DNA from 2 places in the Agrococcus sp. Ld7 genome. Region 1 is predicted to be linked to the other one. Evidence: predicted binding sites of a transcription regulator. Region 1 holds the regulator's gene; the other holds the start of a gene.
What was found. Region 1 encodes LexA, which represses DNA repair genes until DNA is damaged. Its sites were predicted from a motif close to TCGAACANNTGTTCGA; they were not measured.

Region 1 (5,518 bases):
GATGGAGCCGACACCGGGCACCACCAGACCATCCGCGGCCATGACCGTGGTGCGGTCGGCGGTCAGCGACACGTCGGCACCCGCCGCCTCCAGAGCCTTCGCCGCGGAGTGCACGTTGCCGAGGCCGTAGTCGAGCAGCGCGACGGTGGGGCGTGCCGCCGTCATCGCCGCAGCCGCCTCGCGCGCGCTGCGATCACAGCGCGCCCTTCGTGGAGGGCACGCCCGTCACGCGCGGGTCGGGCTCGACGGCCACCCGCATCGCGCGCGCGAACGCCTTGAACTCGGCTTCGGCGATGTGGTGCGGGTCGCGGCCCGCCAGCACGTCCACGTGCGCGGTGATGCGGGCGTTGAGCGCGATGGCCTCGAACACGTGACGCACGAGCGAGCCGGTGAAGTGCCCGCCGATGCGGTGCAGCTCGAAGCCGGCAGGCTCTCCGCCGTGCACGAGGAAGGGGCGGCCCGACAGGTCCACCACGGCGCGCGCCAGCGCCTCGTCGAGCGGCACTGTCGCGTCGCCGTAGCGGCGCACGCCGGTCTTGTCGCCCAGCGCATCCCGCAGCGCAAGGCCGAGTGCGATCGCGGTGTCCTCGACCGTGTGGTGCGCGTCGATGTCGGTGTCGCCCGTCGCCTGCACGTCGAGGTCGATGAGCGAGTGCTTCGAGAGCGCCGTCAGCATGTGGTCGAAGAACGGAACGGTGGTCGAGATCGAGGAGCTGCCGGTGCCGTCGAGATCCAGCAAGAGCCGGATGGTCGACTCGCTCGTGGTGCGCTCGATCGTTGCGGTGCGGGCCATGGCTCAATCCTATTCTGCGGTGAGCGCTGCCATGGCCTCGAGCAGCGCGGTGGTCTCGGCGGGGGTACCGGCAGTGATGCGGAGCGTGCCGGGCAGGCCGACGTCGCGCACCAGGATGCCGCGATCGAGGAGCGCCCGGAACGTGCTCTGCGGATCGGCGATGCCACCGACGAGCACGAAGTTCGCGTCGGACGGGTACGGCGCGAGCCCGAGCGCCATGAGCTCGTCGACGATGCGATCGCGCTGCTGCCGCAGCGCGTCGACGCGCGCGAGCATCTCGCCGCTGTGCCGCAGCGCGGCGACCGCGGCCGCCTGGGTGATGGTCGACAGATGGTAGGGCAGGCGCACGAGGCGCAGGGCGTCGATTACCGCGGGATCGGCCGCGAGGTAGCCGACACGGATGCCCGCGAACGCGAAGGCCTTGCTCATCGTGCGCGAGACCAGCAGGCGCGGGTGTCGCCCGAGGAGCGTCAGCGCCGTCTGGCTGCGGTCGTGGGCGAACTCGGCGTATGCCTCGTCGACGAGCACGATGCCGCGGGCCGACTGCACGGCGGCCTCGACCACGTCGAGGCCGATCGCGGTGCCGGTGGGATTGTTCGGCGAGCAGAGGAAGACGACATCGGGGTCGTGCTCCTCGATCGCGGCCCGGACGGCAGCGGGCGTCAGCGTGAAGTCGGCGGCGCGCGGCACCGGCACCCATCCCATGCCGACGCCCTGGGCAAGCAGCGGGTACATCGAGTAGGTGGGTGTGAATGACAGCAGCGTGCGACCGGGACCGCCGAACGCCTGCAGCACATGCTGCAGCACCTCATTCGAGCCGTTGCCCGCCCAGACCTGCGAGGGATCCACACCGTGGCCGAGGTAGTCGGCAAAGCCCTGCCGCAGCGTGTCGAACTCCCTGTCGGGGTAGCGGTTCGCGTTCGGCAGCGCGCGCGCGATCTCCTGCACGATGTCGAGCGCGACCGCCTCCGGCACGCGGTAGGCGTTCTCGTTGACGTTCAATCGCACGGGGACGTCGAGCTGCGGTGCGCCGTACGGCGTGAGTCCGCGCAGGTCGTCGCGGATGGGCAGATCATCGAGGCTCGTCACGTGACAAGCCTAGGACGATGTCTGATGCCCCATCGCGACGGCCGAGCCGCAGGACTCGGCGGGCGCGGTCAGCTCGTGAAGTGCGCTGGGATCGCGAGCTGCTCGCCGGGCTGGATCGAGCCGTTGATGCCGTTGAGCATCTCGATCTCGGCGATCACGTCGCGCGGGTCTGCCTCCGGGGCGACCGCCTGGGCGATCTGCCACAGGGACTGACCGGGCATCACGGTGACGGTCTCGAACGAGGCCGATCCGGTGGTCGAGGATGCGACTGCACCCGCGAGTGCATCGCCGAGCACGCCAACGCCGGCGAGCGAGGCCACGGCGAGCACGGGGGTCGCGACCAGCAGCGCGAGCGCCCGTCGTCCTCGGACGGTCATGCGAAGCCGAGTCGCTTCAGGGGCAGATGGGGCCGCAGCAGGTGCCGCAGCGGGCATCGTCGCGGCGATCCATGCGGTGGGTGCGATGGCAGTCATCGGTGCTCCTTCCGGTTGGGACCCGCAGGCGATGCTCGGCCGGGAGCATCGCCTGCGAATCTCTGTTTCGAACCTATCTTCGAATGCCCGAGCTCGTCAAGCGATACTGCAAGAATTACGCCCGACACGCTCGAACATCCGTTTGATTCAGGCATCCAGTCGGATACGCTTTCGAACCAGGAGCAGTCAATCCCAGGCCACCCACACGCCCCGTCCGGGGCACCCGGAGGCGCCGGATGACGGAGCGGAGCGGTATGACGAGGCAGCTGACCGAGAAGCAGCAGGCCATCCTGCAGGTCATCCAGAAGGCCGTGCGCCAGCGCGGCTACCCGCCCAGCTACCGCGAGATCGGCGATGCCGTCGGTCTCTCGTCGCTCTCGAGCGTCACGCATCAGCTGGGGCAGCTCGAGCTCGCGGGCATGATCCGTCGCGATCCGGCTCGACCGCGGGCCATCGAGGTGCTCGTGCCGGACGAGCTGGATCCGTCGGTCGGGAGCCTGGAGCAGGCCGCCTTCGTGCCGATGGTCGGCCGCATCGCCGCAGGCATCCCCATCACGGCGGAGGAGCAGATCGACGAGGTCTACCCGCTGCCGAAGCAGCTCGTCGGCGGCGGAGACCTCTTCATGCTCAAGGTCGTCGGCGATTCGATGATCGACGCGGCGATCTGCGACGGCGACTGGGTCGTGGTGCGCCAGCAGCGCGATGCCGCCAACGGCGACATCGTGGCGGCGATGCTCGATGAGGAGGCGACCGTCAAGGTCTTCAAGCAGCGAGACGGCCACACCTGGCTGCTGCCCCGCAACTCGGCGTTCGAGCCGATCGTCGGAGACGAGGCCGAGGTGCTCGGCAAGGTGGTGGCGGTGCTGCGCTCGGTCTGAGGCTGGACGACGACGGAGGCGCCGAACCGCTCACGCGGCCGGCGCCTCCGTCATGCGCGGAGCGCCACGTCAGACGCGGAACTCCGCGAGCTGGCTCAGCACCGCCTCGGAGACGAGCGCGTCGATGCGGGTCCCGGCCTCCTCGTAGCGCTCGCTCACGACGTCGAAGCGGTCGTGGAGCATGGCGATCACGTCGCCGCGCTCGAAGGGCACCAGCAGCGACACCGGAACCTCGGGCCTCGGCAGCAGCTCGGCGATGCGCGCGAGGATCTCGTCCACACCCGCGCCCGTGCGCGCCGAGGCGAAGATCGCATCCGGCTGCAGGCCGCGCAGGACCAGCCGCTCGTCGTCGCCGATCAGGTCGGCCTTGTTGAACACCACGATCTCCGGGATCGCCCGCGCCCCCGTCTCGCCCAGCACGTCGCGCACCGTGGCGATCTGCGAAGCGGGGTCGGGGTGGCTGGCATCGACGACGTGCACGATGAGCTCCGACTCGCCGACCTCCTCCAGCGTCGAGCGGAACGCCTCCACCAGCTGGTGCGGCAGGTGGCGCACGAAGCCGACGGTGTCGGCGATGGTGAACTCGCGCCCGTCCGCCGTCTCCGCGCGACGGACGGTGGCGTCGAGGGTCGCGAACAGCGCGTTCTCGACCAGCACCCCCGCGCCGGTGATCCGGTTCAGCAGCGACGACTTGCCGGCGTTCGTGTAGCCCGCGATCGCCACGCCCGGCACCTCGAAGCGGTCGCGGTTCGCGCGCTTCGCCTGCCGGGCGGGGCCGAAGCCCTTGATCTGCTTGCGCAGCCGGGCCATGCGGGTGTGGATGCGACGACGATCGAGCTCGATCTTGGTCTCGCCCGGTCCGCGCGAGCCCATGCCTGCGCCCTGCCCGCCGACCTGACCACCGGCCTGGCGCGACATCGACTCGCCCCAGCCGCGCAGTCGCGGCAGCAGGTACTCCAGCTGCGCGAGCTCGACCTGCGCCTTGCCCTCGCGGCTCGTGGCGTGCTGACTGAAGATGTCGAGGATCACGGCGGTGCGGTCGATCACCTTGACCTTCACGCGATCCTCGAGCGCGCGCCGCTGGCTGGGCGAGAGCTCGCTGTCGGCGACCACGGTGTCGGCCCCCAGCTCCTGCACCATCGCCGCCAGCGCATCCGCCTTGCCGCTGCCGACGTAGGTCGCCGGATCCGGATTCGGCCTGCGCTGCAGCACGCCGTCGAGCACCTGCGCGCCGGCGGTCTCCGCGAGCGCGGCGAGCTCGCGCATCGAGTTCTCCGCGTCGGTCGTGCTGCCCGAGTAGACGCCCACGAGCACGACGTTCTCCAGTCGCAGCTCGCGATACTCGACCTCGGTGACATCCTCGAGCTCGGTGCGAAGGCCGTCGACGCGCCGCAGCGCGGCACGCTCGTCGCGGTCCAGCTGCGCGCCGTCGCTGTCGCTGTCGCTGGAGGCGTCATCGGCCTGCAGCGCCTGCGCGCGCGCCGAGAGCACCTCACCGTCGGCGCTCTGCGCCCACCGGAGGATGCGCTCCGTCGCGCGCCCTTCTTCGGCGGTGGTGTCCTGCGGTTCTGCCATGCTCTGTCCTTCGCTACTGTCGAGTCCGTGCCGGACCACTACTTCTCCCCCGATCCCGTTGCCCCGAGAATGCTCAGGACGATCCTGGTGCCGATCGATGGCCACGAGCGCGAGATGGTCACGGCGACCGGGGTGTTCTCCGGCGACCGACTCGATGTCGGCACCGAGGTGCTGCTGGATGCGGTTCCCGCGCCTCCCAAGACCGGGGAGCTGCTCGATCTCGGCTGCGGCTGGGGGCCCATTGCCGCGACTCTCGCGACCCGCTCCCCCGACGCGCATGTCTGGGCGGTCGATGTCAATGCCCGCGCGCTCTCGCTCGTGGAGCGGAATGCCGAGCTGCTCAGTCTATCGAACATCACCCCGGCGACTCCTGACCGAGTGCCGAGCGAGGCGCGGTTCGCGACCATCTGGTCGAATCCGCCCATCCGGATCGGCAAGCCGCAGCTGCACGAGCTGCTCGAGCGCTGGATCCCGAGGCTCGAGCCCGGTGGCACCGCGTGGCTCGTGGTGCAGAAGCATCTGGGCGCCGACTCGCTGCTGCGGTGGCTGGCCGAGCGCTTCGCCGGCTTCGACGTCGAACGTGCCGACTCGAAGCGGACGTACCGGATCATCGCCGTCACCGCGCCCGACTGACTCCCCCGTCGATCTCCTCGCCGCGGAAGACCAGCTCCGCGGGGCCCGTCAACCAGGCGTGCCCGCGCTCGTCGACC
Region 2 (5,518 bases), on a different contig from region 1:
AGTACACGCGCTGAGCCACATCGCTCCCGCATCGGCTCCTCATCACTGGATGTCTCATGCACGCCCCCTTGGTCGCTGTCCGCTCGAGTCAGTTCACGAGCGGCATCCTCGACGCGCCCTGGAACCCGTACCAGGGCTTGCCCCTGCCGCTGCAGCTGCTGCTCGTCGTACTCCTTGGGCTCGCGGTCATCGGCTTCGTTGTCGTCAGCGTGCTGATCGTGCAGGGCGTGCGCGAACGCCGGAGGCAGCGCCGCGCGGTGGCCGACGCGCAGGAGCAGGAGTTCCTGTGGGTCTACCTGGTGCCAGCGCTCGACGAGGAGGTGACGATCGCCGACAGCGTCGGCCGCATCCTCGACGTCGAAGCCACGAACCGCGTGATGCTCGTCATCGACGACGGATCCGGCGACCGCACTCCCGAGATCCTGGCGGATCTGCAGACTCGGACCCCGGGCCTGCAGGTGCTGCGCCGCGAGCTGCCGAACGCGCAGCACGGCAAGTCGGCGGCGCTCGACGACGCGTGGCGCTACCTGCACGAGCACGTGCTCGAGCAGCGCGCGTACCGGCACTGGTCGACCGACCGCATCATCGTCGGCATCGTCGACGCCGACGGCCGAGTCGCCGCCGACTCCCCGCGCGTGCTCGCCGGCGCATTCGCAGACGAGCGCATCGGCGGCGTGCAGTCGCTCGTGCGCATCTACAACCGCGGGCACATCCTGACCTGGGCCCAGCACCTCGAGTTCGCCATCACCGCCTTCGTCTACCAGCTGGGCCGCTCGCGCTGGGGCACCGCCAACATGGGTGGCAACGGGCAGTACATGCGGCTCGCGGCACTCGACGACCTGGTGGTCGAGGATTCCCTCCCGACGGGCATCGAGCGGGGCCCCTGGCGCGACCGCCTCACGGAGGACCAGGACATCGGGGTGCGGATGATGCGGGCCGGCTGGCACGGCTCCCAGACCGTGCTCACCACTGTCGACCAGCAAGGCGTGACTGACGTGCGCAGGCTGCTGCGGCAGCGCATCCGCTGGGCGCAGGGAGCCTGGCAGACCGTGCCCACGCTCCGCAGCGGGCGCGAGCTGCGCTCAGCACTCGCCTCGCGCATCGACCACCTGCTGTACCTGCTCGCGCCCGCGCTGCAGACCGTCATGGGCGCCGGCTTCATCGCGGCGCTCGCGATGCTGCTGGTCGGCAACGTCGCGTGGCTCGGCAGCAGCCCGGCGTTCATCGTGCTGTTCACGGTCATCTCGATCGGCCCGGTGTACGCGGCCCTCGTGGTCGTCGCACCGGGCGGCGCCTGGAGCCCGCTCGTCGCGCTCGCGTATCTGCCGGTCTACCTCGCCTACACGTGGCTCATCTGGCCGGCATTCACCGTTGGGCTCGTGCGCGAGCTGCTGGGCGTGCACGGATGGGCGAAGACCGCTCGCGAGCCGCTCGACGCCAACCTCGCGGGCGAGACGGCTGACGCTGCCGCGATCGCGGTCGGCACTGCAGTCATCACGGCGATCACGGCGACGATCGTCGACGGCTCGCATCGCGAGCGCCACAAGCGCGCCGCCTGACCCCTTGCGCGCGCCCCGAGGTAGCCTCGCAGCAACGTGCCCGCACCAGCCGCGGTAGGCACGCGATCAACGCGACGGGGAGCCGACGATGCTGGATGCGCTGCGCAGCCACCGACGCGAGCGTCAGCGGCGTGACGCCGTCGCGGCCTTCCATCGCCGTGAGCACGAGCTGCGGCCCGGCTACAAGGTGTGGGGCTACAAGAACTCGTTCGCGAAGGGGTTCGTGGTCACCGACGGCCCCACGCCGTTCGCACCGCACGAGCACTGGGATCACCTAACGGTCGGCCGCTGGCACGTGCGGCTCGACCCGGATCTCGAGCGGCAGCACGCCACCTCCCCTGCCGCCGAGGTGCTTGTGCTTGGGCAGGCGTTCGACGACGGTGGTCCGAGCAAGCGCCGAGGCGTTGCCGGCCGCATCGTGCGCGGGCTCGCGAACGCGCGCGGGGTCGAGGCGCAGACCGCGGCGCTCGACGAGATGATCGCGTGGATCTCCGGCCGCTACGTCGTGCTCATCGCCCGGGGCGAGCGACTCGACGTCTACGGCGACCCGCTGGCAACCCGATCCGTGTTCTGGCACCGCGGCGACTCGGGTGTGGCCCTCGCCTCGCACACCCAGATCCTCTCGCAGCGCGCTGGCGGCCTCGACAGCTCGCGCATGCGCTGGGTGATGGCGCACCCCGGCTACCGCGACCCCGCCGGCAGATGGCTGCCGGGCCTCATCACGAGCCACGACGGCGTCGGCCAGGTGTACGCGAACGCGCGCCTCACCATCCGGGGCTCAGATGTCGCGCACGAGCGCTTCTGGCCGCGCACCGACCGCGTCGAGCTGCCGCCGCTCGAAGCTGCGACCGGGTTCAGGGATGCGCTGCAGCAGCAGGTGCGCAACTGGATCTCGGTCGAACCCGCGACGGTGCTGACGCTCACCTCCGGCCGTGACTCGCGCGCGGTGTTGGAGGCCGGGCTCGTCGACCTACGCGGTGCGGGCGCCGTCGCGCTGACGTATCACCCGCTGCATCGGCCGCAGAAGAGCACGCGCAACGACCTGCTCACCGCCAGCCGGGTCGCGGCATCCGCGGGCCTGCATCACCTGACGCTCGATGTGCCGGCGATGTCGCCCGCGTCGCCGTTCGCTGCGCTCTACAACGCGACCTTCCCGACCTACCAGCGCTACGCGGCGCTCGCCAACGCGCTCTACATCGCGGCGCCCGCGAAGGCGGCGATGATCTTCGGCGTCGGTGGGGCGATCATCACGGGGATGTACACGAACACCGCCGATCGTGACCTGCGCCCCGAGCTGCTGGCCAGCAAGTACACCGCGTCGCCGTTCGCGCGCGACCCAGAGCTCGTTGGGGAGATCGCGCGCTGGATGGAGTGGACGCAGTTCTCGCTCGACGCGCTGCGCGGCTACGACTTCTACGACCTGTTCCACTGGGAGCACCGGATGCCGAAGTGGGGCGCTGCCGGCTACTCGGAGTACGACCTCGCGACTACGCCGGCGCCGGTGCTCAGCTCGCGCCGCCTGCTCGTTGCCGCTCTCTCGCTGCCGAAGCAGCAGCGCGTCGACGCGCTCGTCTACCGCTTCATCGCCGAAGGTGAAGCGGCGTTGAGCGCCTGACGCTCGGCGGGCACTGCCCCGTCGCCGACCGCGTGGCGAGGAGCGACAACACGTGCGCTCAGCCGCGCCTCCTCGTCGCTGACCGCGCGGCGAGGAGGCACCCGCACGCCGAGGGGGCGACCGCCCTTGCTCTTCGACTGAAGTGCATCGCTGCGCCGAACCCGGGCTCGCGCAACCTGTGGACAACTCTGATTGATCGAACATACTTTCGATAAACTGGTCCCCAGAAGCGCAAGGAGGGCGATCATGACACAGCAGTCAACCGGTCAAACGGCCGACGTCTCGAACGCCCTGCGCTCAGCGATCGGCGCGATTGCCGCAGCGGCCGCGACGCTCGATGCCCTGCTCCCCCGCCTCGACGAAGAGCAGCGCCGTATAGCTGTCGGCCTTGTCGGCGACGTGGGCCGCGCGAATGACGCGCTGCGCGTCCGCATCGCTGACGACATCTCCAAGCGGCACGACGGCCTGCCGAAGGATGACCGCTTCACCGTTGCCTGCGGCTACCGCGACCCTCTCGACATGCTGACCACCGAGTTCGGCATCACGCATCCAGCAGGGAAGCGCCTGCTACAGGTCTCGGCGGCCCTGCGCCCGAGCCCGAGGCTCTCGGGCGGCACGGTGCCCACTCGGTTCCCTGTGCTCAGCGAGGCCGTTGCGACTGGCGCGGTGACGATCGATCAGGCCGGTGCGATCATCGAGAGCCTCGGTGACGCGCCTGATCGAGCGAACCCTGCTGACCTGGAGGCTGCGGATCGGGCGCTCGTCGCCTCGGCTCTCGGCGCGCGCGGGGCGCATCCCGGCGAAGACGGCGTGGTCGAGCAGCCGATGACGCCGCTCCTGCTCGCCAAGCTCGCGCGGGCGTGGCGCAACGGTCTGGATCCCGACGGCGTCGAGCCGCGCTATGAGGAGCAGCTGCGGCGGCGCAGTCTCACCTGCGGCACCCGCGCCGACGGCATGCTTGCTGGGCGCTTCGCTTTTCCTCCCGATCAGGGAGCGGTGTTCCTCGCCGCCATGGACCCCTTCACGTCGCCCCGCACGCCGGTCTTCCTCACCGACGAGGAGCGCGAGCGCGCCGAGCTCGTCGATGACCGCACGCGTCCGCAGAAGATGGCCGATGCACTGATCGCGATGGTGAGCACCGCAGCCGAGCAGAGCGACGCACCGCGGGTCGGCGGGGAAGCACCAACGGTCGTGCTCCACCTCTCCGAGGCGACCTACCGAGCGGCGCTTGACGGCGAGCCTGGCGGGAGTGCCACCGACGAGCGCACCGGCGACGCCGTACCGGTCGACGTGGCCATGGCCATGATGTGCGACGCGCACATCCAGGCGGTCGTCACCGGCGCAGACGGGCTCCCGCTCTACCTCGGCCGCACGGAGCGCCTATTCTCGCGGGCGCAGCGCCGAGCGCTGGCGGCTCGAGACAAGGGCTGCCGGGCGCCTGGCTGCACGGCACCGATCAGCTGGTGCGAGGCGCACCACGTCACTTTCTGGAGCCTGGGCGGCCTGACCGACATTGACAACGGCATCATGCTTTGCACGCACCATCACCACGAGGTGCATCGCGGCAGACTCGAGGTGCTCAAGGGCCCTCGGGGGTGGATCGTCGTCCCCAGAGTCCGCGCGCCGCGCCGCAGACGCGGCTGGGCCACTGATTTCGATCCAAGCGTGCTCTACCTCCAGCCCGTCGCCTGAGCCGACCGTTTGACTCGCGGCGACGCCTACGCCGCTGGCCGTGCCGCGGGCGGCGCTGCCGCTCGCGGTAACTCGCGCCACATCATGTCGCAGCGCACGCAGTGCAGCAGGCCGTCGAATGCCCGCGGCCGGGGCGCGACGAGCCCGCAGAGCGGACATTCCGCCACTTCGTACTCGACACCGTTGTCGAGCGTGTAGATCGCCATAACGCCATTATCGCTCATGCACCTGGGCAACTGGCTGTGGTTCGACTGCGCGTTGCGGGTGCCTGCGCCTGAGGCCCGCCTGAGCGCCCGCCTAGACTGCTCTGGCACTCAATCCCAGGAGGTCCCATGCGCGTGCTGCTCACCGGAGGCGCCGGCTTCATCGGCTCGCACACGGCGATCGTCCTCATCGAGCACGAGCATGAGGTTGTCATCCTCGATGATCTCTCGAACGCCAGCGACGAGGCAGTGCGCCGCGCATCGCGCCTCGCCGGCACCGAGATCCCGCTGGTGGTCGGCGACGCGGGCGACCGCGAGCTCGTCGGTCGGGTGCTCGCCGAGCACCGCATCGACGCGGTGATCCACTTCGCCGGCCGGAAGGCCGTGGGCGAGTCGGTCGCGAAGCCGCTCGAGTACTACCGCGTCAACCTCGGCTCGGCGATCGCGAC

Region 2: the regulator LexA is predicted to act here: its motif matches at 3,371-3,386, upstream of ACJJVL_RS03605 (DUF222 domain-containing protein).

What each region holds. Positions count from the first base shown of each region.
Region 1 is NZ_JBISGY010000026.1:98,010-103,527, reverse strand. Features, by position in the region: gene hisH (imidazole glycerol phosphate synthase subunit HisH) at 1-165, opposite strand, end outside; gene hisB (imidazoleglycerol-phosphate dehydratase HisB) at 194-793, opposite strand; gene ACJJVL_RS05315 (histidinol-phosphate transaminase) at 803-1,882, opposite strand; gene ACJJVL_RS05310 (hypothetical protein) at 1,951-2,355, opposite strand; gene lexA (transcriptional repressor LexA) at 2,592-3,233, shown strand; gene hflX (GTPase HflX) at 3,303-4,808, opposite strand; gene ACJJVL_RS05295 (class I SAM-dependent methyltransferase) at 4,878-5,441, shown strand; gene dapF (diaminopimelate epimerase) at 5,425-5,518, opposite strand, start outside.
Region 2 is NZ_JBISGY010000023.1:7,624-13,141, reverse strand. Features, by position in the region: gene ACJJVL_RS03615 (glycosyltransferase) at 57-1,559, shown strand; gene ACJJVL_RS03610 (hypothetical protein) at 1,648-3,174, shown strand; gene ACJJVL_RS03605 (DUF222 domain-containing protein) at 3,421-4,866, shown strand; gene ACJJVL_RS03600 (hypothetical protein) at 4,893-5,072, opposite strand; gene galE (UDP-glucose 4-epimerase GalE) at 5,199-5,518, shown strand, end outside.